Regions from separate parts of the Streptomyces sp. SID5464 genome, predicted to be linked through region 4. Evidence: riboswitches for the same ligand, from Rfam matches in the RefSeq annotation. Region 4 holds a riboswitch; each other region holds the start of a gene.

What was found. Region 4 has a riboswitch for cyclic di-AMP ahead of GTY47_RS26060 (LysM peptidoglycan-binding domain-containing M23 family metallopeptidase). Riboswitches for the same ligand answer to the same signal wherever they lie in the genome.
Positions count from the first base shown of each region.
Region 1: it holds a riboswitch for cyclic di-AMP, as region 4 does, so the genes downstream of both, GTY47_RS09685 (M23 family metallopeptidase) here and GTY47_RS26060 (LysM peptidoglycan-binding domain-containing M23 family metallopeptidase) in region 4, are expected to answer to the same signal.
Region 2: it holds a riboswitch for cyclic di-AMP, as region 4 does, so the genes downstream of both, GTY47_RS08670 (transglycosylase family protein) here and GTY47_RS26060 (LysM peptidoglycan-binding domain-containing M23 family metallopeptidase) in region 4, are expected to answer to the same signal.
Region 3: it holds a riboswitch for cyclic di-AMP, as region 4 does, so the genes downstream of both, GTY47_RS36735 (C40 family peptidase) here and GTY47_RS26060 (LysM peptidoglycan-binding domain-containing M23 family metallopeptidase) in region 4, are expected to answer to the same signal.

Region 1 covers NZ_WWIQ01000009.1:296,180-303,473, forward strand. The annotation lists gene GTY47_RS09680 (pitrilysin family protein) at 1-1,316, shown strand, start outside; cyclic di-AMP (ydaO/yuaA leader) riboswitch at 1,509-1,672, shown strand; gene GTY47_RS09685 (M23 family metallopeptidase) at 1,686-2,471, shown strand; gene GTY47_RS09690 (GntR family transcriptional regulator) at 2,659-3,354, shown strand; gene GTY47_RS09695 (HPr family phosphocarrier protein) at 3,494-3,775, opposite strand; gene GTY47_RS09705 (bifunctional GNAT family N-acetyltransferase/acetate--CoA ligase family protein) at 3,954-6,779, shown strand; gene GTY47_RS09710 (DUF5998 family protein) at 6,831-7,294, shown strand, end outside.
Region 2 covers NZ_WWIQ01000009.1:50,506-57,799, forward strand. The annotation lists gene GTY47_RS08645 (hypothetical protein) at 1-166, shown strand, start outside; gene GTY47_RS08650 (SurA N-terminal domain-containing protein) at 594-1,241, shown strand; gene GTY47_RS08655 (nucleoside triphosphate pyrophosphohydrolase) at 1,331-2,359, shown strand; gene GTY47_RS08660 (cytochrome P450) at 2,436-3,716, shown strand; gene GTY47_RS08665 (transglycosylase family protein) at 3,864-4,889, shown strand; cyclic di-AMP (ydaO/yuaA leader) riboswitch at 5,118-5,298, shown strand; gene GTY47_RS08670 (transglycosylase family protein) at 5,303-5,983, shown strand; gene eno (phosphopyruvate hydratase) at 6,246-7,294, shown strand, end outside.
Region 3 covers NZ_WWIQ01000075.1:98,097-105,390, reverse strand. The annotation lists gene GTY47_RS36770 (8-amino-7-oxononanoate synthase) at 1-574, shown strand, start outside; gene GTY47_RS36765 (DUF397 domain-containing protein) at 638-868, opposite strand; gene GTY47_RS36760 (helix-turn-helix transcriptional regulator) at 878-1,738, opposite strand; gene GTY47_RS36755 (ATP-binding protein) at 1,952-2,410, shown strand; gene GTY47_RS36750 (LysR family transcriptional regulator) at 2,413-3,339, opposite strand; gene GTY47_RS36745 (LysE family translocator) at 3,432-4,061, shown strand; gene GTY47_RS36740 (DUF6328 family protein) at 3,997-4,638, opposite strand; gene GTY47_RS36735 (C40 family peptidase) at 4,720-5,193, opposite strand; cyclic di-AMP (ydaO/yuaA leader) riboswitch at 5,197-5,409, opposite strand; gene GTY47_RS36730 (hypothetical protein) at 5,745-6,053, opposite strand; gene GTY47_RS36725 (ATP-dependent Clp protease proteolytic subunit) at 6,061-6,696, opposite strand; gene GTY47_RS36720 (hypothetical protein) at 6,827-7,114, shown strand.
Region 4 covers NZ_WWIQ01000054.1:2,654-9,947, reverse strand. The annotation lists gene GTY47_RS26065 (DUF6250 domain-containing protein) at 1-682, opposite strand, end outside; gene GTY47_RS26060 (LysM peptidoglycan-binding domain-containing M23 family metallopeptidase) at 881-1,771, opposite strand; cyclic di-AMP (ydaO/yuaA leader) riboswitch at 1,776-1,937, opposite strand; gene GTY47_RS26055 (alpha-galactosidase) at 2,249-4,324, opposite strand; gene GTY47_RS26050 (tyrosine-protein phosphatase) at 4,504-5,301, shown strand; gene GTY47_RS26045 (DUF6126 family protein) at 5,323-5,442, opposite strand; gene GTY47_RS26040 (XRE family transcriptional regulator) at 5,439-6,083, opposite strand; gene GTY47_RS26035 (aspartate aminotransferase family protein) at 6,142-7,294, opposite strand, start outside.

The DNA of each region.
Region 1 (7,294 bases), on a different contig from region 4:
CCCCCGAGCGCGGCACGCTCGGCAACGGCCTGACGGTCCTGCGCTGCCACCGCCCCGGCCAGCAGGTCGTCGCCGTGGAGGTGCTGCTGCACGCGCCCCTGGACGCCGAACCGGCCGGCCTCGACGGCGTGGCCACGATCATGGCCCGGGCCTTCTCCGAGGGCACCGACAAGCACTCCGCCGAGGACTTCGCCGCCGAGTTGGAGCGCGCGGGCGCCACCCTCGACGCGCACGCCGACCACCCCGGCGTCCGGCTCAGTCTGGAGGTGCCGGCCTCCCGGCTCGCCAAGGGGCTCGGCCTGATCGCCGACGCCCTCAGGGCGCCCGCGTTCGCGGACAGCGAGGTCGAGCGGCTGGTCCGCAACCGCCTCGACGAGATTCCGCACGAGCTGGCCAACCCCGCCCGCCGTGCCGCCAAGGAACTCTCCAAGGAGCTGTTCCCGGCGGACTCGCGCATGTCGCGGCCCCGCCAGGGCACCGAGGAGACGGTCGCCGCGATCGACTCCGCGGCCGTACGCGCCTTCTACGAGCGGCACGTCAGGCCCGCCACGGCCACCGCCGTGGTCGTCGGCGACCTCACCGGCATCGACCTCGACGCCCTGCTCGGCGACACGCTGGGCGCCTGGACGGGCTCGGCGGCCGAGCCGCGCCCGGTGCCGCCGGTGACCGCCGACGACACGGGCCGGGTCGTCATCGTGGACCGCCCCGGCGCCGTCCAGACGCAGCTGCTGATCGGCCGGATCGGCCCGGACCGGCACGACCGCGTGTGGCCCGCGCAGGTGCTCGGCACGTACTGCCTCGGCGGCACCCTCACCTCCCGCCTGGACCGCGTCCTGCGCGAGGAGAAGGGCTACACCTACGGGGTGCGGGCGTTCGGCCAGGTCCTCAGGTCCGCCCCGGACGGGACCGGTGCCGCGATGCTCGCCATCAGCGGCTCCGTGGACACTCCCAACACCGGCCCCGCCCTCCAGGACCTCTGGACGGTGCTGCGCACCCTCGCCGCCGAGGGGCTGACCGACGCCGAGCGGGACGTCGCCGTGCAGAACCTGGTCGGCGTGGCGCCGCTGAAGTACGAGACGGCGGCGGCCGTCGCGAGCACGCTGGCCGACCAGGTCGAGCAGCATCTGCCCGACGACTACCAGGCCACCCTGTACCGGCAGCTCGCCGCGACCGGCACCGTGGAGGCCACCGCGGCGGCCGTCAGCGCCTTCCCGGTGGACCGTCTGGTGACCGTGCTCGTCGGTGACGCGGCGCAGATCAAGGGCCCGGTCGAGGCCCTGGGCATCGGCGAAGTCTCCGTCGTGGCAGCCGAGTAGCGGCCCGCGCGCGCAGGGGCCCTGGTTGTCTTCCAAGGCACCAGGGCCCCTTTATGCCCGAATTGATATGGAGGTTGCCTGTCTGCCCTGTGGGATGCGCTACAAAAGCCGGGATCCGTTTGGGAATTGAAAGTGGCCCCGCTTAGCGTCGTCCGGGCTGTTCGTCAGGCAGTGCGCCGCACCCGCGGCACCGGACAGTCATCGCCGAGTCCCCGTACGGCGCGAGCCAGGGGAGCCGGGGACCCACCGCAGTCCCTGGGGTGAATCGGACGCCCGAGCGAGCCGCGAGGGGGTCCGTAGGAGACCTTCCTGCTCCGAACCCGTCAGCTAACCCGGTAGGCGAGAAGGAAGGAAAGGACCAGGCACTCCATGGCGTTCACCCGCGCCACCGGGAAGCATCGTCGTCCCAGCCGGATGCAGCGCGGCACGGCCCGCGCGGCGGGCGTCGCGGCCCTCGCCACCACCGGTGTCATCGGCACCGTGGCCGCCCCGGCCTTCGCCGCAGAGCCCGCCGTCGAGCAGACCGGCCTCACCCCCGTCGTCACCATGGGCGACACCGTGGCCCAGCAGATCGACGCCCAGGCCGCCGCCCAGAAGCAGGCCGCCGAGGAGGCCGCCGCCAAGAAGAAGGCCGAGGAGGCCGCCCGCGAGCGGGCCGCCGAGGCGGCCAAGGAGGCCAAGGAGGCGGCCGAGAAGGCGCGCGAGGCCAAGGAGCGCGCCGCCCGCGAGGCCGAGCGCAAGCGCCTCAACACTTTCGTGCCCCCGATCTCCGGCTCGTACGTCTCCACCGGCTACCGGGCCAGCAGCGGGCTGTGGTCCTCCGGCAGCCACACCGGCGTCGACTTCCACGCCGCCAGCGGCACTCCCGTCCACGCGGTCGGCATGGGCACGGTCGTCGAGGCCGGCTGGGGCGGCTCCTACGGCAACCAGATCGTGATCAAGATGAACGACGGCACGTACACCCAGTACGGCCACCTGTCGTCCATCAGCGTCTCGGTGGGCCAGCGGGTCACCCCCGGCCAGCAGATCGGCCTGTCCGGCGCGACCGGCAACGTCACCGGACCGCACCTGCACTTCGAGGCCCGTACCAGCCCCGAGTACGGCTCCGACATCGACCCCGTCGCCTACCTCCGCTCGCACGGTGTGAACGTCTGACGGCGTACCACTCCGCTTCCCGAGGCCCCGGCTCCCCGAGCCGGGGCTTTCGGCGTTTGTGACGCCCGGCTGTCCAAAAAATATCCATGGATTCCGGTCCCCCGTCGGAAATTCCGGCTCATTGCAATAGAGTCACGGAACACGCGTCACTCGTCGACGTTTCACGGGGATTAAACGGAGGTCGGTCATGCGTATTCCCGCGCACTCGGTGTGCACGGCCATCCGGGACGACATCGTCGCGGGTGTCTACGAGCGCGGCAGCCGGCTGACCGAGGAACTCCTCGCCCGCCGCTACGGCGTCTCGCGCGTCCCCGTCCGGGAAGCCCTGCGCACCCTGGAGGCCGAGGGTTTCGTGGTGACCCGGCGGCACGCGGGCGCGTGCGTCGCCGAACCCACCGAGCAGGAGGCCGCCGACCTGCTGGAGATGCGGCTGCTGCTGGAGCCGCTCGGCGCGGCCCGCGCCGCCCAGCGCCGCACCGAGGCCCATCTGAAGGTCCTGCGCGGGCTGGTCCGGCTCGGCCAGGAGCGCGCCCGCCGGGGCAACAGCGACGACCTGCGCTCCCTGGGCGGCTGGTTCCACGAGACGCTCGCGCAGGCCTCCGGCAGCCCCGCGCTGACCTCGATGCTCACCCAGCTCCGCCACAAGATCGCCTGGATGTACACCGTCGAGGCGCCGGCCGGGCCGGTGGAGTCCTGGACCGAGCACGGCGCGATCGTGGACGCGGTGGCGCGCGGGGACAGCGAGCGCGCGCGGGCGGTCACGGCGCTGCACACCGAGCGCGCGACGGCCGCGCACCGGTTGCGTTTCGGTTCCGCCGGGGAGCGGGCCGAGCGTGTGAGGAACTCGCAACATCCCGTAAACACGGCGAGCCTGCGGCATTAACACGGGAGCCGTATACAAAGAGCAGGAAATTCGCGGGGGATTATTTCTGCTGCCCGTCAACGGGAATTCCACGTCCCGCGAACCGGAATGGCGAAGGGCTCGCCCGATGAATTCGGGCGAGCCCTTCGGAGATGCGCACTCAGACGGTCTCGGGCAGTTCCTCGAGGCCCTCGGAGACCAGCTTCGCCAGCCGGTCCAGGGCGGCGTCCGCACCCTCGGCGTCGGAGGCGAGGACGATCTCCTCGCCGCCCTGGGCGCCGAGGCCGAGGACGGCCAGCATGGAGGCCGCGTTGACGGGGTTGCCGTCTGCCTTGGCGATCGTCACCGGGACGCCTGCGGCCGTGGCGGCTCGGACGAAGATGGAGGCGGGGCGGGCGTGGAGGCCCTCGGCCCAGCCGACGTTGACGCGGCGCTCAGCCATGTGTTGCTGCCCTTCAGTTTTCAGGGTTGTCTAGACCAGTTTCCCATACCGTGAAGCTGCGCCGGAGCGGTCCTGACGTACCGCCCCGGGGTGCCGTCGGATCGCGGCCTCGACCCGACTGACGCCCTCCACAGACTGCCTCGCGCCGCTGTCGGACGCTAGCCGTACTCTGGGGCCCATGCAGACCTCGCCGGACCGGCACGAGTATCCCGCCCACTGGGAAGCCGACGTGGTGCTGCGCGACGGTGGCACCGCGCGCATCCGGCCCATCACCGTTGATGACGCCGAGCGCCTGGTCAGCTTCTACGAGCAGGTCTCCGACGAGTCGAAGTACTACCGCTTCTTCGCGCCGTACCCTCGCCTGTCCGCCAAGGACGTCCACCGCTTCACGCACCACGACTTTGTGGACCGGGTGGGACTCGCGGCCACAGTCGGCGGCGAGTTCATCGCCACCGTACGCTACGACCGGATCGGCGCGGACGGAACGCCCGCGTCCGCACCGGCCGACGAGGCCGAGGTCGCCTTCCTGGTGCAGGACGCCCACCAGGGCCGGGGCGTCGCCTCCGCTCTCCTCGAGCACATCGCCGCCGTCGCCCGCGAACGCGGCATCCGCCGCTTCGCCGCCGAGGTGCTGCCCGCCAACAACAAGATGATCAAGGTGTTCACGGACGCCGGGTACACCCAGAAGCGCAGCTTCGAGGACGGCGTCGTCCGTCTGGAGTTCGACCTCGAACCCACCGACCGCTCCCTCGCCGTCCAGTACGCGCGCGAGCACCGTGCCGAGGCCCGGTCCGTGCAGCGACTGCTCGCGCCCGGCTCGGTCGCCGTCATCGGAGCCGGGCGCGCCCCGGGCGGCGTGGGCCGCAGCGTCCTCGGCAACATCCGCGACGCCGGGTACACCGGCCGCCTCTACGCTGTGAACAGGGCACTGCCCGAGGGACAGAAGGAACTCGACGGGGTCCCCGCCCACCGCTCGGTGCAGGACATCGACGGCCCGGTCGACCTCGCCGTCGTCGCCGTGCCGGCCGAACACGTGCCCGAGGTCGTCACCGAGTGCGGCGAACACGGCGTGCAGGGGCTGGTCGTGGTCTCCGCCGGATACGCCGAGAGCGGCAGCGAGGGGCGCGAACGCCAGCGCGCACTCGTGCGGCACGCGCGCACGTACGGCATGCGGATCATCGGGCCGAACGCCTTCGGCATCATCAACACCTCCCCGCGCGTACGGCTCAACGCCTCCCTCGCGCCCGAGACGCCGCGCCCGGGCCGGATCGGCCTGTTCGCCCAGTCCGGCGCCATCGGCATCGCCCTGCTGTCCCGGCTGCACCGGCGCGGCGGCGGCGTCACTGGCGTGACCGGCGTCTCCACCTTCGTCTCCTCCGGCAACCGGGCCGACGTCTCCGGCAACGACGTCCTCCAGTACTGGTACGAGGACCCCGACACGGACGTCGTCCTCATGTACCTGGAGTCCATCGGCAATCCCCGCAAGTTCACCCGCCTCGCCCGCCGGACGGCCGCGGCGAAGCCACTGGTCGTGGTCCAGGGCGCCCGGCACGCGGCCGCGCCCCAGGGGCACGCCGTACGGGCGACCCGGCTGCCGCACGCGACCGTCTCCGCGCTGCTGCGGCAGGCCGGCGTCATCCGGGTCGACACCATCACCGAGCTGGTGGACGCCGGACTGCTCCTCGCGCGCCAGCCGCTGCCGGCCGGGCCCCGGGTGGCGATCCTCGGCAACTCCGAGTCGCTCGGGCTGCTCACCTACGACGCGTGTCTCGCCGAGGGGCTGCGGCCGCACCCCCCGCGGGACCTGACCACGGCGGCCTCCGCCGCGGACTTCCACACGGCCCTGTCGCGGGCGCTGGCCGACGACCGGTGCGACGCGGTGGTCGTCACCGCCATACCGGCGGTGGGGGAGGGCTCGGTCGCGGACGCGGCCCTCGCCGACGCGCTGCGCTCCGCGGCGGCCGCCGCCCCGGCCAAACCGGTCCTGGTGGTGCACGTGGAGCTGGGCGGCCTGGCGGAGGCGCTGTCGGCGGCGGCGAGCACGGCACCGCAGGCCGACGCGGACAGCCCGCCACAAGCCCGGCCCGGCGCCCCCCGGACCACCCCCCGCCCGACGCCCCCGGGAGAACCTCCTGAGGGCGAGCACCTCATCCCCGCCTACCCCGCCGCCGAACGTGCCGTGCGTGCCCTCGCGCAAGCCGTCACCTACGCGCAGTGGCGGCGCGACGCCGCCGACCCCGGCAAGGTGCCCGAGTACGAGGACATCGACGAGAAGGGCGCCGCCACGCTGATCGACGGGCTCCTCGCGCGCGGGCAGGGACTCACGCTCGGCGCGGCAGAGACCTGCGACCTGCTCGGCCACTACGGCATCCACGTCCACCGCGCCCTGCCCGCCCCGACGCCCGACGCCGCCGCCGAGGCCGCCCGCACCCTCGGCTACCCCGTCGCCCTCAAGGCCACCGCCCCGCACCTGCGGCACCGCGCCGACCTGGGCGGCGTCCGCCTCGACCTCGCGGACGAGGACCAACTGCGCAGGTCATATACCGAGTTGACCGAACTGTTCGGGGCACCGGAGGAGCTGCGCCCCGTCGTGCAGCGGATGGCGCCGCGCGGCGTGGACGTCGTCGTACGGGCCGTCATCGACCCCGCCGCCGGAGCCGTGCTCTCCTTCGGGCTCGCCGGGGCCGCCTCGCAGCTGCTCGGGGACACGGCCCACCGGCTGATCCCGGTCACCGACAAGGAGGCGACCTCACTGGTGCGCTCGATCCGCACCGCACCCCTGCTGTTCGGCTGGCGCGGCTCCGCACCGGCCGACACCCGCGCCCTGGAGGAGCTGCTGCTGCGGGTGTCCCGGCTGGTCGACGACCACCCGGAGGTCGTCGCGGTCACCCTGGAGCCGGTGGTCGTCGCCTCGCACGGCCTGAGCGTCCTGGGCGCCTCCGTCCGCCTCGCGCCTCCGCCCGCCCGCGACGATCTCGGCCCGAGGACGCTCCCCGCGTACTGACAGGGGGCGAGCGGTGCCTCGCAGTCAGTGGTCCCCCGTAGGATGGGCGTCATGGCCAAGACCAGTACGACGACCCAGGGGCTGCGGGCGGCGATCGAGCGCAGCGGCTACTACCCGGCCCTCGTGGCCGAGGCGGTGGAGGCCGCCGTGGGCGGCGATCCCATCCGGTCGTACCTGGTCCACCAGGAGACGACGTTCGACCAGAACGAGGTGCGGCGGCACGTGACGGTGCTGGTCCTCACGGACCACCGCTTCATCGTCAGCCACACCGACGAACAGGCCGCCGACAGCACCTCCCCGACGCCGTACGCCACGACGTCGACGGAGTCCGTGAAGCTGAGCCGGATCTCGTCGATCGTGGTCAGCCGCGTGGTCGCCAACCCCGAGTCGTACGCGCCGGGCACCCTGCCCCGTGAGGTCGTCCTCACCATCGGCTGGGGCGCCGTCTCCCGCATCGACCTGGAGCCGGCCGCCTGCGGCGACCCCAACTGCGAGGCGGACCACGGCTACACCGG
Region 2 (7,294 bases), on a different contig from region 4:
GACGGTGGCCGCCTCACTGGCGGACTGGCGCCGCTGGACTGGGCTGCCCTTCGACACCCGGGGCGACATCGAGGTGCCCGGCGCCCTGGTGCCGGTGCGCTGCGAGCCGGAGCGCGGGTACGCGGTGTACGTCGAGCCCAACGTGTGGATGCGGCACCTCCTGTGACCCGGCGGCGGGGCCGCCGCACAGCTCCCTCACGACCCGTAGGCCGGCTGGCCCGCCACCGCGGCGAGTTCCGGAGCGTCGACCTCGCCGCCTGGCTGCCCTTCATCGCGCTCAGCGACTTCCAGGGACAGCCCGGCGGGACACCGTTCCCCGGCGGTCCCTACGCGGCGGGGTCTCCACGTCACGCTCCTCGCCGTCGGGCTGCCGGCGGCGGCGATCCGGGCGCAGGAGCGCAGGAGCGCTCAGGCACCGGGAGGGGGACGCATCACCCCCCCGAACGCGGTCCCCTCCCGGCCCGGTCCGCGCGGCGGTGCCGGAAGTCCCGGTGAATCGTTGGTCGAATGGGTTGGCCTGAGCTCGGCCACTGCCTACCATCGATCACCGCAAGACCTTGTGCACCGTCGCACAATCTCCTCGGGAGGTCTCCTTGCACCGCCGCCGTCGCACCGCGTTCGTCCTCACTGCCGCGATCGCCGCCGCGGCGCCGCTTCTCACCGCCTGCGGCAACGACGCGCATCCCGGCGCGGCGGCCGTGGTGGGCGGCCAGCGGATCACCGTCTCCCAGCTGGAGGACAGGGTCGACGAGGTTCGCGCGGCCCAGCGGGCGGCCGTGCGGGACGAGGCCCAGTACCAGCAGGCCATCGCCGGGACCGGCACGCTCACCCGTGACACCCTGCACACCATGATCCTCGACCGGGTGCTGCACCGCGCCGCGCAGGACGCCGGTGTGACCGTCACCCGCAGGGAGATCCAGGAGATGCGGTCCGGGCTGGAGGAGCAGGCCGGCGGCGCCAAGGCCCTGGAGACGACCTGGCTCCAGCAGTACGGCATCCCGCCGCAGCGCCTCGAGGAGAACCTCCGCCTCCAGCTGGAGGCCCAGAAGCTCGCGCAGAAACTCGGCACCGACACCAACCGCCCCGAGTTCTGGAAGGCCCTGTCGGAGGCCTCCAAGGACCTGAACGTCGACCTCAACCCGCGCTACGGCACCTGGGACGTCCAGAAGAGCAGCCGCGCCGACGCGAAGACGCCGTGGGTGCGGGACGTGTCGGCGGCCCAGGCGCAGCAGAGCATGTAGGGGCGACGCCCCACATGCCCCCGGGGTGCACGGGCGGAGGCCTGTGGACGATTTCCGGGGCTGCCGGCGGCGTGGGATAGCTTCGAATCGTGAACGCCAACAGCCCCGAAGCCACCCCGCGGCCCGGCGAGGCCGGCCCCGGCACGGCCGCCACCGCCGTCCCCGGCCGCATCGTCCTGCTCACCACCAGTCACCGCGTCGCCCCCGGACTGCTGTCCTGGCCCGCCTGGCAGGCACTGCACGCGGCCGACCAGGTGCTGTGCGCGGACGGCGCGCACCCGCAGCTGCCGTATCTGCGCGAGGCGGGGATCACCGTCGACGAGGCGTCCCCGACGGCCCAGGAGCTGGTCGACGCCTGCGCCGGCGGCCGCACGGTGGTCGTCGTGGCGACGGGCGAGGGCGAGCCGACCCTGACGGACGGCCTGGCCCGCCTCGCCGGCACCGGCCGCGTCGCCATGCCCGAGCTGGAGCTGCTCCCCGCCTCCTACGACCTGCCGGGCGCCCGCCTCCTCGACCTCGTCCAGGTCATGGACCGCATCCGCGCCGAGTGCCCGTGGTCGTCCCAGCAGACCCACAAGGGCCTGGCCAAGTACGGCATCGAGGAGGCGTACGAACTCGTCGAGGCGATCGAGGAGGGCGACCGCGACGAACTGCGCGAGGAGCTCGGTGACGTCCTCCTCCAGGTCGTCTTCCACGCCCGGATCGCCGAGGAGGGCCGCCCGGAAGACGGGGCGGACCCCTTCTCCATCGACGACGTCGCCGCCGGCATCGTCGCCAAGCTGATCCACCGCCACCCGCATGTCTTCGGCGACGAGACGGCCACCACGCCCGAGGAGGTCAAGGCGCACTGGCTGCGCACCAAGGCGGTCGAGAAGCAGCGCACCTCGATCACCGAGGGCATCCCCCTCGGCCAGCCCGGCCTGGCCCTCGCCGCCAAGCTGGCGTCACGCGCCCGCGCCGCGAACCTGGACATACCACTCCCGCCCGTCGAGGGCATCGGCTACGAGCTGCTGGCCCTGGCGGTCCGCGCCGAATCGGAGGGCGTCGACCCGGAGGCGGCCCTGAGAGCGGCGGCCCGCGCCTACCGGGACGCGATCAGGGAGGCTGAGGACGGCTGAGACCGAGAGCCGGGAGCGGAGGACGGCTGGACCGGCCGAGGGAGGGGAGGGGCGAGGAGCCGGATACCGTCGGGGAGTGACCGACCAGCCCCAGCCCAGCACCCCTGCCGCCGCTCCCGACCTCTTCACCTGGGAGTTCGCGAGCAACCCCTACCCCGCCTACGCCTGGCTCCGCGAGCACGCCCCCGTGCACCGCACCAAGCTGCCCAGCGGCGTGGAGGCCTGGCTGGTCACGCGGTACGCCGATGCCAAGCAGACGCTAGCCGACCACCGGCTCTCCAAGAACCCGGCGCATCACGACGAACCCGCGCACGCCAAGGGCAAGACCGGGATCCCCGGGGAGCGCAAGGCCGAGCTGATGACGCATCTGCTCAACATCGACCCGCCGGACCACACCCGGCTGCGGCGGCTCGTGTCCAAGGCGTTCACGCCCCGCCGGGTCGCCGAGTTCGCGCCGCGGGTGCAGGAGCTCACCGACGGGCTCATCGACGGGTTCGCGGAGAAGGGGTCCGCCGACCTCATCCACGAGTTCGCCTTCCCGCTCCCCATCTACGCCATCTGCGACCTGCTCGGCGTCCCTCGCGAGGACCAGGACGACTTCCGCGACTGGGCGGGAATGATGATCCGTCACCAGGGCGGGCCCAGGGGCGGCGTGGCGCGGTCCGTGAAGAAGATGCGCGGCTACCTCGCCGACCTCATCCACCGCAAGCGCGAGGCGCTGCCCACCGAGCCCGCCCCCGGCGAGGACCTCATCTCCGGTCTCATCCGCGCCTCCGACCACGGTGAGCACCTCACCGAGAACGAGGCGGCGGCCATGGCCTTCATCCTGCTGTTCGCCGGGTTCGAAACGACCGTGAACCTGATCGGCAACGGCACCTACGCCCTGCTCACCCACCCCGAGCAGCGCGCGCGCCTCCAGGCGTCCCTGGCCGCCGGGGAGACCGGCCTCCTGGAGACCGGCGTCGAGGAGCTCCTGCGCTACGACGGCCCCGTCGAACTCGCCACGTGGCGGTTCGCCACGCAGCCGCTCACCATCGGCGGGCAGCACATCGCGACCGGCGACCCGGTCCTCGTCGTCCTGGCCGCCGCCGACCGGGATCCGGAGCGGTTCGCGGATCCGGACGTGCTCGACCTCGCCCGCCGCGACAACCAGCACCTCGGCTACGGCCACGGCATCCACTACTGCCTCGGCGCCCCGCTCGCCCGACTGGAGGGCCAGACCGCGCTCGCCGCGCTCCTCACCCGACTCCCGGACCTGCGGCTCGCGGCGGACCCGGCCGAGCTGAGATGGCGCGGCGGCCTCATCATGCGCGGGCTGCGCACCCTGCCGGTGGAGTTCTCACCGGCCCGAAGGTGACACGCCGTCAGACCTGTGATCTTCACGTGATCTGCGCGGCATGAACTTGTGACAAGTGATCGTCTGCCGATACGTTCACCCATCATCAGCGCGGCCCGGGGGGTCCTGCGCCGCGCCGGTCACTGCTGTCTCGCGAAAGGTCTCCGTATGCTCTCCGGGAACGGTCGGCACCGTCGCCCCCGCCAGGCTCCGGCTCTCCTCGTCGCGGCCGGGGTGACCGGCTCCGCCATCGCGATCCCGCTCCTCGGAGCCTCCGGCGCCAGCGCGGCCGACGGCACGACCTGGGACCGGGTCGCGGACTGCGAGACCGGCGGCGCCTGGAGCCAGAACAGCGGCAACGGATACTTCGGCGGCCTCGCGTTGTCCCAGGAGGACTGGGAGAACCACGGCGGTCTCGACTACGCCCCGAGCGCCGACCTGGCCAGCCGCTCCCAGCAGATAGCCGTGGCCGAGAGAATCCTCGCCGACCAGGGGGTCGGTGCGTGGCGCACCTGCGGGCTGCTCTCCGGCCTCCAGCAGGACAAGGACTCGGGCACGTCCGACTCGTCCAGCTCCTCCGACTCGTCCGCTCCGACGGACTCACCCGGACTGCTCGACTCCTCCGAGTCATCCGAGTCGTCCGGGTCATCCTCTTCGTCTTCTTCGCCCTCTTCGTCGTCTCCGTCCCCATCGTCGTCCCCTGACGGGCAGTCGACCTCGGAGGGTGACACCGCCAAGTCCGACAAGTCATCCGATTCTGCCGATTCCTCGACGCGGGACCAGTCGCAGGACCAGGAGTCCGGCAGCTCCCCGTCGACCGCCGCCGAGAGTGACGAACCCGACAAGTCCCGGCAGGGCGACGGCTCTTCGGCGCTCTCCGGAACCGGAACCGACAGCGCCTCCGGCCGCCACCGCGGCCCCAGCGCCGACGAGGACACCGGGGCCGAGGACGGCCGTACGTCCGGAGCCGCCGGACGGCACGCCTCGCGCGGCGGCGAGGCCTCTCGGGAGGCGACGGACGGCTCCTACACCGTCCGCCCCGGCGACAGCCTCTGGTCCATCGCGAACTCCCTTGACCTCAGCGGCGGGTGGCACGCGCTCTACGCCGGGAACGAGACGGCCGTCGGCGCCGACCCGAACCTCATCCGCCCCGGTCAGAAGCTCACGGTAAGGGTCGAAGCGGACGACGAGTAGCCGGTGGGGCAGTCCGGAAACGGCGGCGGAAGTCACCCCGAAACCGTGCGAGTTCACGTCACCGTTCGCGCCGAATGTCCCTTATAAGCGCGGTGAGAGATAGATCTCAGAAGCCCTGATCGTCTTTGAAATTCCGCGGATCGCGTGTCTACGGTCATGACCGCTCGCCACCGCGAGCCCCGGCTGCCGCAACGCCGAATCCTGCCAGCGGCCGCACGGGAACAGTCGTCGCGTCAAGCGCCGTAGGCAGGAGCGGGGGACCCAAGGTAAGTGCCGGGCCCGGCGGTTGAGGCAACTCGACGGCAGGGCTCCGGCTTGGGGTGAAGCCGTGTCCCGGGAGGGACGCGGCCGGGCAACTCAACCGGCCCGAACCCGACAGCTCACCTCGCAGGCGTCGGTGAGGGGATCTCTCCATGCTGTTTTCCGGCAAGGGCACGCACCGCCGTCCGTCCAAGGCCTCTCGGGTCATCGCCATCGCCGGTGTCACCGGTGCCGCCGTCGCCGCCCCGCTGATGGCGGCCGGCAACGCCTCCGCCGCCACCGCCTCCGAGTGGGACGCCGTCGCCCAGTGCGAGTCCGGCGGCAACTGGTCCATCAACACCGGCAACGGCTACTACGGCGGTCTGCAGTTCTCCGCCTCCACCTGGTCCGGCTACGGCGGCACCAAGTACGCCTCCACCGCCGACCAGGCCACCAAGGAGCAGCAGATCGAGATCGCCGAGAAGGTCCTCGCGAGCCAGGGCAAGGGTGCCTGGCCGGTCTGCGGCAAGGGTCTGTCGAGCGCCGGCTACAGCGGCGGCTCCGCGCAGAGCAGCGGTTCCACGGAGACCCGCCAGACCGAGCAGCAGCCGGCCTCCCGCTCCGAGGAGCGCCCGGCGCAGACCCAGAAGAGCCAGAAGACCGTCACCACCCCGACCGGCAAGAAGGTCAAGAAGGGTGACGGCGAGTACAAGGTCGTCAAGGGCGACACCCTCAGCTCGATCGCGACCGAGCACAAGGTCAAGGGCGGCTGGGAGAAGCTGTTCGAGCTGAACAAGGACATCATCACGGACGCCAACCTGATCTACCCGGGCCAGCAGCTGCACCTGAAGTAAGCGGCGGCCCCCCGGTCCCCACGGGCCCCCGCCCCGGTGCGTCGTCCCCCGTACGCACCGGGGCGGGGTTTTTTCTGCCGGTCTTTGCGATCCGGCTTTGTTCCGTTCGGAAACAATTTACTCTCGGTTCTGTCCATGGGGTGGGCGACCCGGTGGCCGATCGCCCGGAGCCGGTTAGGCTCATGTCGCGAGCCACCGCGGCCCGCGCCTCGCCGGGTCCACGCGGCCCGCGTACCCGCGTCACATGAAGAAGGAGATGCTCGTGCCGTCCATCGACGTCGTCGTAGCCCGGGAAATCCTGGACTCCCGAGGCAACCCCACGGTCGAGGTCGAGGTCGGCCTCGACGACGGCAGCACCGGTCGTGCCGCCGTCCCGTCCGGCGCCTCCACGGGCGCCTTCGAGGCCATCGAGCTGCGCGACGGCGACTCGAACCGCTACCTCGGCAAGGGTGTGGAGAAGGCCGTCCTCGCGGTCATCGAGCAGATCGGCCCGGAGCTGGTCGGCTACGACGCCACCGAGCAGCGCCTGATCGACCAGGCGATGTTCGACCTGGACGCCACCGACAACAAGGGCTCCCTCGGCGCCAACGCCATCCTCGGCGTCTCGCTCGCCGTCGCCCACGCCGCCTCCGAGGCCAGCGACCTGCCGCTGTTCCGCTACCTGGGCGGCCCGAACGCGCACCTGCTGCCGGTGCCGATGATGAACATCCTGAACGGCGGCTCGCACGCCGACTCCAACGTGGACATCCAGGAGTTCATGATCGCCCCGATCGGCGCGGAGTCCTTCTCCGAGGCCCTGCGCTGGGGCGCCGAGGTCTACCACACGCTGAAGAAGGTCCTGAAGTCCAAGGGCCTGGCCACCGGCCTCGGCGACGAGGGCGGCTTCGCCCCGAACCTCGGCTCCAACCGCGAGGCCCTCGACCTCATCCTCGAGGCGATCAACGAGGCCGGCTACACCCCCGGCGAGCAGATCGCCCTCGCCCTCGACGTCGCCGCGTCCGAGTTCTACAAGGACGGCGTCTACACCTTCGAGGGCAAGGAGCGCTCGGCGGCCGAGATGACCGAGTACTACGCGGAGCTCGTCGACGCGTACCCGCTCGTCTCCATCGAGGACCCGCTGTTCGAGGACGACTGGGAGGGCTGGAAGACCATCACCGACAAGCTCGGTGACAAGGTCCAGCTCGTCGGCGACGACCTGTTCGTCACCAACCCCGAGCGCCTGGCCCGCGGCATCGAGGAGGGCGCGGCCAACGCGCTCCTGGTCAAGGTCAACCAGATCGGTTCGCTCACCGAGACCCTGGACGCCGTCGA
Region 3 (7,294 bases), on a different contig from region 4:
GCACGGCGCGGGTCTGGTGGTGGACGACGCCCACGGCCTGGGCGTCCTCGGTGACGGCGGCCGCGGCGCCCCGCACGCGGCGGGGCTCGCGGGCGCCGACGACGTCGTCGTGACGGTCACGCTGTCCAAGTCGCTCGGCAGTCAGGGCGGAGCCGTCCTCGGCCCGGCCCGGGTGATCGACCACTTGGTCAACGCGGCACGGACGTTCATCTTCGACACGGGTCTCGCCCCCGCGGCGGCGGGGGCGGCCCTGTCGGCACTGCGGCTGCTGCGCCGCGAGCCGGAGCGCGCGGCTCGGGTCCGCGCGGTGGCGGGCGAGTTGCACGCACGCCTGACCGCCGCGGGTCTGGAAGCGGTACGTCCGGACGCCGCGGTGGTCTCGGTGCGGGCGCCCTCTCCCGAGGACGCCGTGCGCTGGGCGGCCGGGTGCCGCGCGGCGGGCCTGGCCGTGGGCTGCTTCCGTCCTCCTTCCGTGCCCGACGGCATCTCACGGCTCAGGCTGACCGCCCGCGCGGACCTGACCGCGGAACAGATCGAACGCGCTGTACGACTGATCGGCGAGACGCGGCCATGAGTCGGCGTGACACGGCCGTGCGTCGCTCGACGACGGACTGATCAGGAGTGGTTCGGATGCGGCTCAGATGCGGTCGACCGCGGCCGTGAACTCCGTCCAGCTCCTCCGTGAGAAGAGCAGTGCGGGCCCGGCCGGGTCCTTGGAGTCGCGCACGGCGAGCAGTCCGGCCCAGGGCGGGGCGGCCGGACACGCGGTCTCGACGCAGTTGTTCGCGCCGGTGCTGTAGCTGCTGCGCAACCACCGCACACCGTGCAGTTCGATGCTTGAGGGGACGTGACGAGGCAGTGCACGCATGGTGCCTCCTTACGCGCCGGCGGCTGTCCCGGCGATGAAATCCAACGAGTCCTCGGGCGAAAGGGCGTGGATCTGAAGGGCGTTGAAGGCCTCCGTGTAGGCCCGGAGGTCTTCTTTCCGTTCGAGGTAGAGGCTACTCGTCAAGTGGTCGAGAACAACAACATCCAGATCAGATGTGCTCGAAAATGAGAAAATAACGAAAGGGCCGGTGACTCCGATGTGCGCCCCGGCGGCGAACGGCAGCACCTGGAGCCGCACTTGGGGCAGCCGCGCCGCCTCGACCAGCCGTTCCAGCTGCCGGGCCATCACCCCGGGCCCGCCCACCTCCCGCCGCAGCACCGCCTCGTCCAGGACGGCGCTCAGTTCCAGCGGCGGATCCGCGCGCAGCACGTCCTGCCGGGCCAGACGCACCTCGACCAGCGTGTCGAGCCGGTCCTCCGGCAGCCCCTCCACCGCGGCCTTCGTCACCGCACGGGCGTACTCGGGCGTCTGGAGCAGCCCCGGGACGACCGTGGTCTCCAGCGTGCGCATCGCGCCGGCCTGTGACTCCAGGCTGATGAAGTCCCGGTAGGTCGGCGGCAGCACCCCGCGGTAGGCGTGCCACCAGTGGGTCCGCCCGCCACTGTCCTCGGACCCCGCCAACACCATGAGCAACTCGCGCAGTTGAGCGTCCGCCACGGCGTACGCGTCGAGAAGTAACCGCACATCGGCCGGTTTCACCCCGCTCGTGCCCGTCTCGATACGGCTGACCTTCGACTGGTGCCAGCCCACCAGCCGGGCCGCCTCACCACTGGTGAGCCCCGCCGAGGTGCGCAGCGCGCGAAGTTCGGCGCCCAGTTTCCGGCGGCGCACCGCGGGACCGTGCTGCATGGGTTACTCCTTACTCCTTCCGAGCCACCCAAATACGGTCTCGCGTCGCAGAGTTCACCGCTTTGAGCGACAGATATATGCATATCTTGGTGGATCGCCGCCCTTCCGGGGTGTTCTGGTGGCACTCTGGCGACGAAGCACCAGTCCGGGACCGTACTCGAACCTTCCGCTCCGTGTCGGACTGCGGTCCCGTGGGAAAGGGACGACGTCGCCATGGCAGACCATTTGGAAGCATCCGTCACTCTGCCGAGCGATCCCGCCTCGGTCTCCGCAGCGCGCGCCTACGTGGTGGGCACGCTGGCGGAGTGGGGCCTGCCGGCGGACACGGAAGTGTCCGACACCATCCGGCTCATCATCTCCGAACTCGCGACCAACGCCGTCCAGCACACGTTCGGACAGTCGCCCACCTTCACGGTGGACGTCGAACTCGACCGCGACGAACACCTGCGCATCGGCGTCACGGACAGCCACCCGCGATTCCCCAGACGCCTGCCCGCCGCCGTCCAGCAGGACAACGGGCGCGGCCTCGTCATCATCCGCTGGCTGACCGCGGAATGCGGCGGCAGGCTCAGGATCCGCCGCACCCGCGAGGGCGGCAAGACCATCTCGATCGAACTCCCGTGGACCGTCCCGGTCCAGCCCGTGACGGCTGCGGGGCAGCAGGAGCCGTGATCTCACCGCATCTCTGACGCGTGCCGCGCGCGGCCGAACGCCCCGCGCAACAGGGCCCGGAAGGCCTCCACGGCAGGCGCCGCCTCCTCGCCCCGGTAGGCGACCGAGATCGTACGGCGCAATTCGCCCGCCCCGAGCGGGCGCACCCCGACCGGCGTGACCGATGTCCGCGCCACCATCTCCGGTACGACGCCCACCCCGAGCCCCGCGCTGACCAGTGCGCACACCAGCGCATAGCCGGGTGTCGAGACCAGGACCGACGGGCTGGCCCCGGCCCGCGCCAGCGCCGCCTCCACACCCTGCCGGGAAGGATGTTCCGGCGCCATGCTGATCAGCGGCTGACCTGCCAGTTCCGTCAAGGGAAGCCTGGACGTGCCGTCGGCGAGGGCATGACCCGGGGCGGTCACCAGAACCAGCTCCTCCACCAGGACCGGCTCCAAGCGGACGGAAGCGGGGAGCGAGAGGGCGTCGGCGGGCTCGTACGTGTGCGTCAGGGCCAGGTCGATGTCACCGGCGGCCACGGCCATGACACCGGTCGGCGGTTCGTGGTCGGCGACGGACAGCTCCACATCCGGGTGAGCCCGGCGGAACGCGCTCAGTACCGGCGGCAGCAGATGGATGCCCGCCGTCTGGAACGTCCCGAGCCTCAGGACGCCGCCCGACAGACCGGCCAGCCGGGCCAGTTCATGACGGGCCCGCTCCAACTCGTCGAGCACGCGCCGGGCCCGTGCCACCAGCAGCTCGCCCGCGCCCGTCAGCCGCGCCCCGCGGTGATGCCGGACCAGCAGCGCCGAGCCGGCCTCCCGCTCCAGCTTGGCCAGTTGCTGGGAGAGCGCGGGCGGGGTGTAACCGAGGCGCTCGGCCGCCCGGGTGATGGACCCGGCCTCCGCGACGGCGACCAGAGCCGCGAGCCGGGTCGGGTCGTACATGCCGCTGACCTCCACAGACCAAAGCGATGCTTAAGGCTTCCTCAGGATATTCGACATACCTGCTGAAGGCCCTGGTCCGGCAGGCTGGCCGCATGGACGCACAACTCATCGCCTTCACCGGGGTGGCGGCGGGCATGGTCGCGATGCCGGGCGCCGACTTCACGGTGGTCGTGCGCAACGCCCTGGTCTCCCGCCGGGCCGGCGTGGCCTGCGCGCTCGGCATCGCGGGCGGGCTGCTCCTGCACACCGCGCTGGCCGTTGCGGGGGTCGCCGCGGTCCTGGCCGCCGTGCCCGCGCTGTTCCGGGCGCTCCAGCTGCTGGGCGGCGGCTACGTCCTGTACCTGGGAGCGCGGACGCTGTGGTCACTGCGCGGGCACCGTGCCGTGGTCGCCGAAACCACGGGGACCGCTTCGTCCGCCGTGCGTCCCTTGCGGCAGGGCTTCGTCACGAACGCCCTGAACCCGAAGGCGCCCATCACCTTCCTCAGCCTGCTGCCGCAGTTCGTGCCCGCGAGCGGTCCCGCGCTGCCCCGGACGCTGCTGCTGGCGCTGATCGTGGTGGTCCTCGCCCTGCTGTGGTTCCCGGCCGTGGCGCTGCTGGTGGACCGACTCGGCCGCCGGCTGCGGGAGCCGCGTGCCGCGCGGGCCGTCGAGGGGGTCACCGGGGCCGCGCTGACGCTTCTCGGCGTGCTGCTCCTTCTCGAACCCCTGAGGGCTGCCTGATCGTGCCGCGCGGCGGTGCGGGGATCCGGACGGGACCCCGGGACGCAGGCTCCTCGCTGGTGGCTTGCGGCCGTCCGGGGCTGCCCTGCGTCTCGTCGCGCAGCCCCGCTCGCCGCACCAGCCGGGGGAGCAGCCCCCACAGACCGACGCAGACCAGGAACGTCGCCGCGCCCGCGGCGATGCCGCCGGCCCGACTGGTCGTCACATCGACCACCAGCAGGACCGAACCGCTGAAGGCGAACACCAGAACGATCAGACCGGTGGTGGCCAGTCGTGAGGAGACCTGCACGATGCGCGGCTTGGCGCCCTGCTGGAAGAGCGAGCGGTGCAGCGCGGCCGGCGCGGTGAACAGGGCCGCGGCCAGGACCGCCAGCAGCAGCGTGATGACGTAGGTGACGCGCTGGACCGTGTCGAGGGACGTGAAGCGCGAGGTGAACGCGAGCGACAGCAGGAACGCGAAGAGGATCTGTACGCCCGTCTGGGTGACCCGGAGCTCCTGGAGCAGCTCGACGAAGTTCCGGTCGGCGCGTTGCAGCGGAGTCTCGCCGCGCGCGGTGCAGGGACGGTGCTCGGCCATGGGGGACGGGTAACCACTTGAGGCCGTGTCACGCCCCGGCGTGCGGCGGCGCGTCAGGGACGCCGCCGCACGCCGGGCGGATCACCTCACGCGTCCGTACCAGACGCTCTTGGTCCAGATCTTCTGCAGCCGCACCACGTCCCCGCTCTTGGGGGCGTGCCAGAGCTTGTTTTTACCCGCGTAGATACCGACGTGGTACACGCTGCTGCCCGAGTGGAAGAACACCAGGTCTCCGGCTTTGCGGTTCTTGGCGGAGATGTGGCGCGTCTTGTTGTACTGCTGGGCGGCCGTGCGGGGGAGCTTCTTGCCCGCCTTCTTGAACGAGTACAGCGTGAGACCCGAGCAGTCGAACCTGTGCGGGCCGGTGGCCCCGTACTTGTAGGGCGATCCCTTCTTCGAGGCCGCTATCTGGAGTGCCTTGGTCGCCGGTGTGGCTGCCGCCGCCTCGGAGGAGAAGCCGGGAGCCACGATCGAGCCGCCCACGGCGGCGATGGTGAGGGCCGAGGCCGTACCGGCCCGGACCATGAGCGACGGGACACGATTGAGCGCAGTCATGCGCAACCCTTCGTCAGCCGCCTGTGAAGGATGACCTGTCGGATTCGGGCTGGCGAAGTTGCCCGGCCGCTGACGCGGCTTCACCCCAAGGGCTGCTCGGACCCGGTCATGGCGTGACCGTCCCGGCGACCCGTCGTGCTTGGGTCCTCCACTCCTGCCGATCCACTCCTGTCGACCGGTCATCCGGGCGGCGGCAGGACTCGGCGTCCGCCCGGACCGCCCCGCCGCTGCGGCGGGGGCTTGTCGTCAGACGGGATCTTGGCTCATGGTTGTCCCGAAATCCCAACGGAACCGGGGATTTGTGTTGTTACTCACCACTCACCCGTTCGGGTGGACACGTCTGTGTTCGAGCCACGGTCCACAGGCCCACTGGCCGTCGGACCAGCGATGGAATGTCCCATTCCGCCCTTCGGTCACGCGCGTTGCGCAACTGTGAGGGCCCGAAAAAAGGACTCTCGTCTACTCCGAACAGGGGTACGTCGTTCGGCCCGTTTCGACTCAGGCCCGGGCGCTCCGTCGACAGGGCGGGTGTCCGGGCCGGTGAGGCGGCGTCAACTGACGGACTCGGGGGGCAGGGTGACGCGGGCCGTGCGCCGCTCGCCGTCCAGCACCCGCAGTGCCCGGCCGAGGGTGCCGGCGTGCAGCTCCGTCTCGCCCCGCTGGTGCATCAGCGTCAGTGCGTCACGCAGCGCGGTCGCCTTGCCGACCAGGGCCTGGGCGGCGCGCAGTCCGCGATAGGTGTCGCCGGGCAGCGCCGGGTTGATCCGGCCGAGCAGATCGACGACCTCCAGGTAACGGTCGATCAACTCCGCCTCGGCGCGTGTCAGCGCGGGCAGCGGCGGCAGTTCGGGTGGGAGCACCGGCGGCTCACTCTCCGGTCGGCGGGGCCAGGGTGGCCTTGCGGTTGGGGATGATCCGGTCCACCAGGCCGTACTCCACCGCCTCCTGGGCGGTGAGGACCTTGTCGCGCTCGATGTCCGCGCTCACCTGCTCCCGGGTGCGCCCCGTGTGCCGTGCGAGCATCTCCTCCATGCGGGTCCGGATGCGTGTCAACTCGTCGGCCTGGATCGCCAGATCGCTGGCCTGTCCGCGGACCGGCTCGGGCAGGGCGGGCTGATGGATCACCACCCGCGCGTCCGGCAGCACGGATCGCTTGCCGGGCGTGCCCGCCGCCAGCAGCACCGAAGCGGCCGCGCCGGCCTGGCCCAGGCAGGTCGTCACCACGTCGCAGGCGACGTACTGCATCGTGTCGTAGATGGCCGACATGGCGTGGAAGGTGCCGCCGGGGGAGTTGATGTAGAGCGAGATGTCACGGTCGGGGGCCTGGTGCTCGAGGTACATGAACTGGGCCATCACGTCGTTCGCCGAGGTCTCGTCCACCGGCGTCCCGAGGAAGACGATCCGCTCCTCCAGCAGCTTCGAGTACGGATCCATCGACCGTTGTCCGGACGCCGTGCGTTCGGTGAACTCGGGCAGCACGTAACGGGCGGACGGTCGGGTCATGGCGACCCCCTCCTCGCGGGCAGAGCCGTCTCCGGCGACAGCTGTGTCTGTAAAAAATGTACAGGACGTACTTTTCAGAATGGAGGCAGATCGTGGGGGCGGGTAGATCACGCCGCGGTGCGCCGGGCCCGTGGTGCAGCGTCAGCAGATCAAGAAGCTGCCGTTGCGCGAGAGGATCGCGGCGGCGCGACGGCTGGCCGAAGGGCTGGACCCCGAGCTGCCGGACGCGCCGGTGACGCGGGAGCGTTTCCGTGTGGAGGTTCAGGAGAACATCGACACGGCCGGCTTCCATGACCAAGATCCTCAGCGGCAAGCGGGCGATCAAGTAGGGCCGCACCCACGCATGCACCATGAGGCCCGGGCCAGAGCCGTGGCTCACCACCTGGAGGTCAACCGCACTGCGGCCTGGGGGACGTGACAGAAAGTCCGTGTTGATCTCATGGGCCAGGGCCTCGGACATCATGTCTCGACGGACACGGACAGCGCGAGCAGGCGTTCGGCGGCCTCGACCAGCTCACGGGCCCCGTGGGTGAGTCACCGGTCAAACCCGCCTCTGACCTGCGGTTTTTATGGTCTCTATGGATCCCACGGACGTCAT
Region 4 (7,294 bases):
ACCCTGCGATCCGGAAGTGGCTCCACACGGTCCGGAAGCCGAAGTGCCCAGTGGTGTACGGCTCCGGATCGCTGTAGTCGAACACGAGCCTCCCGTTGTTCCACCACCGCACCGTCGAACCGTCGGAGACGATCCGCACCCGGTTCGGCTCACCCGGCACCAGCAGCGGCTCGGTGTAGTCGTAGACCAGGGGCCGGACACCGGGCTCGCCGACATACCGCCGCAGCCGGGTCGTGGTGTTGTGGTTCGCCCCGTAACCGGCGTAGTACGTCGTCAGGTGGTCGTACTCCGCCAGCGCCCCACCACGCGGGGTGGCGAAGAGATCGTCCGGGGAGCGGACGTCGGTCGCGTTCCAGAAGTTGTTGAGGTCCGAGACGCGGTCGTTGGCCCCGCCCTCCGACACAGGCGTCGCGGTGTACTCCAGGACGTACGGGCCTTCGAGCCGCCGTCTGAACCAGACGGTCGCGCCGCTCGGTACGTCGATCTCAAGGACGCCACGGGAGGCGGTGACCGTCCCGCCGTCCTGGAGTTCGGTGGCCCACTGGCCGAGGCCGTGGCAGAAGTCGTCGTGGGCGATGAGACGGCGGCGCCGGGGGGCGGCGTACGCGGCCCCCGTCGGGGCGAGCGCCGCCAGGGCGGCTCCGGCGGTCAGGGCTCCGAACGCCCTGCGGGTGGTCGGCACGGGACACATCTCCTTCGGGATCCGTCTGGAAGGCTCTAGAAAGCGCTTGCGCTCCGGACGGGATCACTGTGTCCCAACTGCCGCCCGCTGTCGATCCCTTGAGGCGACCGGAAGGGCGCACCACGCACGCCGAAGGCCGGACCCGGGGGTCGGGGTCCGGCCTTCGGTCGCGTGTCAGGCAGGTGGTCGTGCGGTCGGTCAGCCGACGGAGACGCCGTGCGAGCGCAGGTAGGCGACCGGGTCCACGTCCGAGCCGTAGTCCGGCGTGGTGCGGATCTCGAAGTGCAGGTGCGGTCCGGTCACGTTGCCGGTGGCACCGGACAGGCCTATCTGCTGCCCGGCGGTCACGGTCTGGCCGGCCGAGACGGAGAGCTGGGACAGGTGGGCGTACTGCGCGTAGAAGCCGTCGTTCAGCTTGATGACGACCTGGTTGCCGTACGCGCCGCCCCAGCCGGCGGAGACGACCGTGCCCGCGCCGACGGCCTTGAGCGAGGTGCCGGTCGGGACGACGAAGTCGACACCGGTGTGGTAGCCGCTGGACCACATGCTGCCGGACATGTGGTAGGGGGTGCCGACGGTGGCGCCCTCCACCGGGAGGGTGAAGCCGCTGGAGGCCGCGGCGGCCGGCTTGGCGGCGGCCGGCTTCGAGGACGACTCGGAGGCGGAGGACTTGGACGCCGAGGGCTTCGCCGGGGCCGAGGACTTGGACTCGCTCGCCGCCGCCTTCTTGCCGATCGACAGCTTCAGGCCCGGGTGGATCAGCGACGGGTCGTCGCCGACGGCGTCACGGTTGTCCGCGTAGAGCTTCTTCCAGCCGCCGTCGACGTTCTGCTCGTCGGCGATCTTCGCCAGATAGTCACCGGCCCGCACGGTGTACGTGCGAACGCCCGTGGCCTTTTCGGCGGCCTTCTTCTCGGCGGCCGGAGCGGACTGGACGGCCTTTTCCGGAGCCGACTGCGGAGTGGCGGCGTGGGCGCCGGCGGCTCCCATGAGCGGAAGAGCGAGAGCGGCCCCGCCGGTTCCGGCGATGGCGATGGAGCGGGTGAAACGCTGGTTCTTCGGGCGGCGGTGCTTACCCTTCGCGGGCATGGCGAATTCCTCTCCGTCGCCTGCGAGGTGAGCTGTCGGGTTCGGACTGGAGATGCCCGGCCACGCCGAGGCGCGGCTTAACCCCAAGCCGTTCCGGGAACCGGAACAGGCGTCTTACCTGTGGGTCCCCCGCTCCTGCCGTACGTCGGGTCAGTGTGTGCGGGCTCCGGGCGGCGGCAGGATTAGGCGTCCGTCCGGATTGGTGTGGAACGTAAGCGACCAGGACGCAAAGGGACAAGCGTGCGGTTGCCTGTGACGGCGTTTTTCTTGACGCACCGGCACATTTTCCGTCACGGAGCGTGGATTACCGATCAATCACTTCCCTCAATATCCCTGAATGACGCGGGAATTACGTGCACATGGCAACAACACATCGTCACGAATATGACGATGCTCACGCACCCCGGCCTCATCTCCTTTACGACCGGGGCACGTTATGCCTAAATAACCGAAGCGCTCTCTATTCGGACAGAACGACTACTTGCGCTTAAGTCGGACGACGGTGGCGTCCAGATCCCCGCGCAGACCGACCCGCAGCCCGTGGTGGAGCAGCACGGCACCTCGGTGAACTTCGCCCGTTTTGAGGCATTCGTACGACGCCGAGGGGTCCAGGCCCCGCAGCCGGAGCGCCGGAACGGGCTCGCCGTAGCGCTGCGCCTGGAGCCAGGCGAGGACGACGCTCTCGTCGCCGAGCACGTACTGCACGGCACTCAGGCCACCCTCCGGCGGGCGCAGCCGGTGCAGCTCGCCGCGCTGCACCACCGGCCGGATCTCCTTGTACAGCTCCACCCAGTCCCGCGCCTCGGCGAGTTCCCGCTCCGTCCACTTCGTGAGGTCGCCGCCGACCCCGAGCACCCCGGCCATGGCGCTGACGAACCGGAACCGCAGTGAGCTGGCGCGCTGGTTGAGCATGGCGTTCGGGCTGTCGGTGACCCAGGCGGCCATGACCCGGGCCGGATGGATCTGGCTGAAGCCGTGCTGGATGGCGAGCCGGTCGAGCGGGTCGGTGTTGTCCGAGGTCCACACCTGGTCCGTGCGGCCGAGCACGCCGAGGTCGATCCGGCCGCCGCCGCCCGAGCAGGACTCGAAGGCCACCCCGGGGTGTGCGGCCCGCAGCCGGTCCAGCAGGGCGTACAGGGCACGGACGTGGTCGACCCACAGACGCTGCGGGTAGGGGTCGTCCGGCCAGCCGGCGTCGGTGAAGCAGCGGTTGAAGTCCCACTTGACGTAGTCGATCGGGGCGCTGGAGAGGAGCCCGTCGAGCTGCTCCCAGAGGTACTCCTGAACGTCCACACGGGCGAGGTTCAGTACGAGTTGATTGCGGAACTCCGTCCGCTTTCGTCCCGGTTGGTACTGCACCCAGTCCGGGTGCGCGCGGTACAGGTCGCTGTCCGGGTTGACCATCTCCGGCTCGACCCAGATCCCGAACTGCATACCGAGGCCGTGCACGTGCTCGGCGAGCGGCTTGAGGCCGCCCGGGAAACGGTCGGGGTTGGGGGTCCAGTCGCCGAGTCCGGCCCGGTCGCTGGTGCGCGTCCCGAACCAGCCGTCGTCGACCACGAACAGCTCGACGCCCATGGCGGCGGCCCGCTCGGCGAGCGCCCGCTGCTGCTCCTCGGAGATGTCGAACTCGGTGGCCTCCCAGGAGTTGAACAGCACCGGCCGGTCCTGGTCGGCGCCCGGGATCACGTACGCCCGCTGGTAGGCGTGCCAGGCGCGGCTGGCCCCGCCGTAGCCGCCGTCGGTCCAGAGCCCGGCGAAGACGGGGGTCGTGTACGACTCCCCCGTGCCCAGCATCAGCAGGCCCGAGTCGTCGTACCCGGCCCCGCCGGTGATCTGCACGCGCGCGTCCGGGAGCTGGGCCACGGCGATCCGCCAGGACCCGGACCAGCCCAGCGCGCATCCGTAGACCTCGCCGCGCTCCTCCGTCGCGTCGGTGTCGAGCGCGACCCACGGCAGGTGCTGGTGACCGGTGTGGCCGCGGCGGCTGCCGATGACCTTCTCGCCGTGGGTGAGGGCGGAGCGCTCCAGCCGGGACTCGGCGCCCCAGCGGCCGTGCAGCTGGGACAGCCGCCAGGTGTCGCGGTCGGGCAGGGTCCAGGTGGCGGAGTCGGCGCGCAGCACCTCGACGGCGGGTCCGTGGTTGTCGAGGGTCACCCAGCGCTCGACGACGTCCGTCGAGGAGCGCATCCGGTAGTGCAGCGTGACGGCGAGGTCGCCGTCGCGGAAGCGCAGCCGCAGCTCACCGTCCTCGGCGTCATGCCCCTCGTAGGTCCACTCCGTGCCGCGCCGCTCGCCGGTGCGTACGGACAGGGCGGGCCGGGCGAAACGGGGACCGCCCTCGACCGGGTACTCCTCGCGCCCGTCGAGCGGTGATTCGAAGGGCCAGTAGTCCGGCAGCGGCCGGACGGCGAGGGCCTCGGCGTCGGCCAGGCCGATCCGGGCGCCCCAGTGCAGGTGCAGCAGCTCGTCGCGGTCGGTGACGTGGACGGCGTAGCTGCTGGCCGGCCCGGAGAGCACCCACGTACGACCGTCTTCGGAGATGTCCAGCATCATGGCCTCACAGATTCGAACAAGCCCGACCAGGTGCGACCAGGCGCCAACATCATCGGGGGCTTCGGGCGCTCCGGGCAACGCCTGTGGACAACTCATTGCCCCAGGCAGGCATGTCGTATCGTCGAGTGGTGCCCGTCGACGAGCCGCGCCGGCGGCGCCGATGGGGAGGAGCCCACGTGACACAGCAGGTCCCGTCGACCGAGCCCGAGCTGGCCGGAGTGCGCAACTTCCGCGATGTGGGGGGACTGCCGACCGTGGACGGACGACGGGTGCGGCGGGGAGTGCTGTTCCGCAGTGGCCACCTCGCCCATGCGACCGGGGAGGACGCCGCCTTCCTGACCACCCTGGGCCTGCACACGATCTTCGACTTCCGCAACGCGGCCGACCAGAAGCTCGAAGGGCCGGACGTCGAGCTGCCGGGCGTGCGCAATGTGAACCTGCCGCTGAGCGACCCCGCCGACGGCGCCGAGTTCTGGAAGATGGTCCGCGACGGCGACCTCGACCAGCTGCGCGCGATCCTCTCGGACGGCAAGGGCGCGGACCGGATGATCGCCTCGTACCGCATGATCATCAGGAGTCGCACGGCCGAGCACTCCCAGGTGCTGCACGCACTCGCCGAGGACAGCGTCCCCGCCCTGATGCACTGCGCGGCGGGCAAGGACCGGGCGGGTCTGTCCATCGCGGTGACGCTGCTCGCCCTGGGTGTCGAACGCGAGGCGATCCTCGAGGACTACCTGAAGTCCAACGCCAAGCACCGCCGCTACAAGGTGCACCGCAGCAGCTCCGCCGCCTCGGCCTACTCCCCCGAGGTCATGGAGCTGCTCAGCCCCCTGTTCGACGCGCGCGCCGAGTACCTGGCGGCGGCCTTCGACACCATCGAGGAGACGTGGGGCGGCGTCGACGCCTATCTGGAGAAGGGGCTCGGGCTCACGCCTGAGGCCCGGGAGCGGCTGCGCGAGCGGCTGCTCGACTGACGTACGGCGCCGGCCCGGCGGCTACTTGGCCCCCACCTCGAACAGCAGGTACACGAAGGCCGCGAAGACATGGCCCACGACGAGGTAGATGAACAGCCGCACCCACAGGGCGCGGGGGAACTTCTCCTCCATGTCCTTCACGGCATGTCTCCTGGGGTGGGGCCCAGGCACAGGGCGGCCGTGGGGCTCTGCAAGAGGGTGTGGACGAAGAGCAGTTCGACGCCGTCCGGGTCCTGGGCGGCGATCCGGTGCGGGGTCAGCGAGTCGAAGTGCGCGCTGTCGCCCGGCGCGAGCTGGTGCGTGGTGTCGCCGAGGCGCAGTCGCAGCCGTCCCCGGAGCACGTGGAGCCACTCCTCGCCGGGGTGGACGCGCACGATGTCGCCCTGGGAGCCGTACGGGACGTGGACGCGCAGGGCCTGCATCCCGCGCGCGGGCGCGCCGGCCTGCCAGTACGTCCAGCCGCCCGCCGCGGTCGGTTCCATGTCGGCGGCGCGGATGACGGCGTCCCGGGCGGCGGCCGTCTCGCCGAGCAGCTCGGCGACCGTCGTACCGTAGACGCGGGCGAGCGCGAGCAGCATCGGCAGGGATGGCTGGCGCTGCCCGGTCTCCAGGCGGGAGAGGTGGGCGGGCGACAGTCCGGCGGCGCGGGCCGCGGCCTCCAGGGTCAGGGAGGCCTGGCGCCGCAACGACCGCAGCTGTGGCGCGACGGCGGGCAGCGGATCCGCTGCCCGGTCAGCCGACGGGGCGGCCCCGGAGGGCCGCTCGGTCTCGGAGGAGCTCATGGCTCCATTCAGCCGGAGCCTTGCCCTGGCGGCAAATTTCTTGCCTCTGAGGCAAGAATCAGCGGTTGGCCACCGCCTGTTTGACGAGCGTCTTGCCGAAGTCCCACACCAGGCCCCCGTCGTGCGCGTCGTCCATCACGGCCGTGAAGGCGTCGACGAACCGGTCCACCTCCCGCTCGCCGATGATCAGCGGCGGGATCAGCTTGATCACCTCCATGTGATCGCCGGAGACCTGGGTGAGGATCCGGTGCTTCCGGAGCAGCGGTACGACGACCATCTGCGCGAACAGGCCCTTGCGCGCGGCCTGGAGCATGGCCCAGCGGCTGCGCAGCTTCAGAGACTTCGGCCGGCCGAACTCGATGCCGATCATCAGGCCCCGGCCGCGGACGTCGGCGAGCATCTCGTACTTGTCCGTCAGCGCCGCGAGCCGGGATCTGAGCAGTTCCCCGGTGGTGCGGACGCCGGCGACGATCTGCTCGTTCTCCATCACCGACAGCACCGCCAGGCCCGCCGCCATGGCCTGCGCGTTGGACCCGAAGCTCGCCGAGTGGACCAGCACCCGGTCCATCGACGAGTACACCTTCTTGAAGATCCAGTCCTTGCCGAGCGTGGCGCCCACCGGCACGTAGCCGCCGGAGAGCGCCTTGGCCACGCACACCAGGTCCGGTTCCACGCCGTCCTCGTGCTGGTAGGCGTAGAAGTCGCCGGTACGGCCGAGGCCCGTCTGCACCTCGTCGGCGATGAGCAGCGCCTTGTGCCGGTGCAGCAGTTCCTGGGCGGCCAGGAGATAGCCGGGCGGGGCCTCCAGCACGCCCTTGCCCTGGATGGGCTCGACGATCAGGGCGGCGACGTCGCCCTTCTTCAACTCCCTCTCCAGCGCGTCGAGGTCGCCGAGCGGTACGGCCGTGTCGGGCAGCAGCGGGGCGAAGCCGTCACGGAAGCCGGGCTCGCCGTTGACGGAGAGGGAGCCGGTGGTCAAGCCGTGGAAGGCGTGCGCGCAGTACAGGATCCTGGGCCTGCGGGTGACGAAGCGGGCGAACTTCAGCGCTCCCTCGACCGCTTCCGTACCGCTGTTGCCGAAGAACACCCGGTCCAGGTGCGGGCTGTGTGCGAGCAGCTTCTCGGCCAGCAGGCCGGGCAGCGGCTGGCAGTCGAACCGGGTGAGGTCGGCGAGCTGGGCGTCCAGGACGTCGTGCAGCGCCTTGCGCACC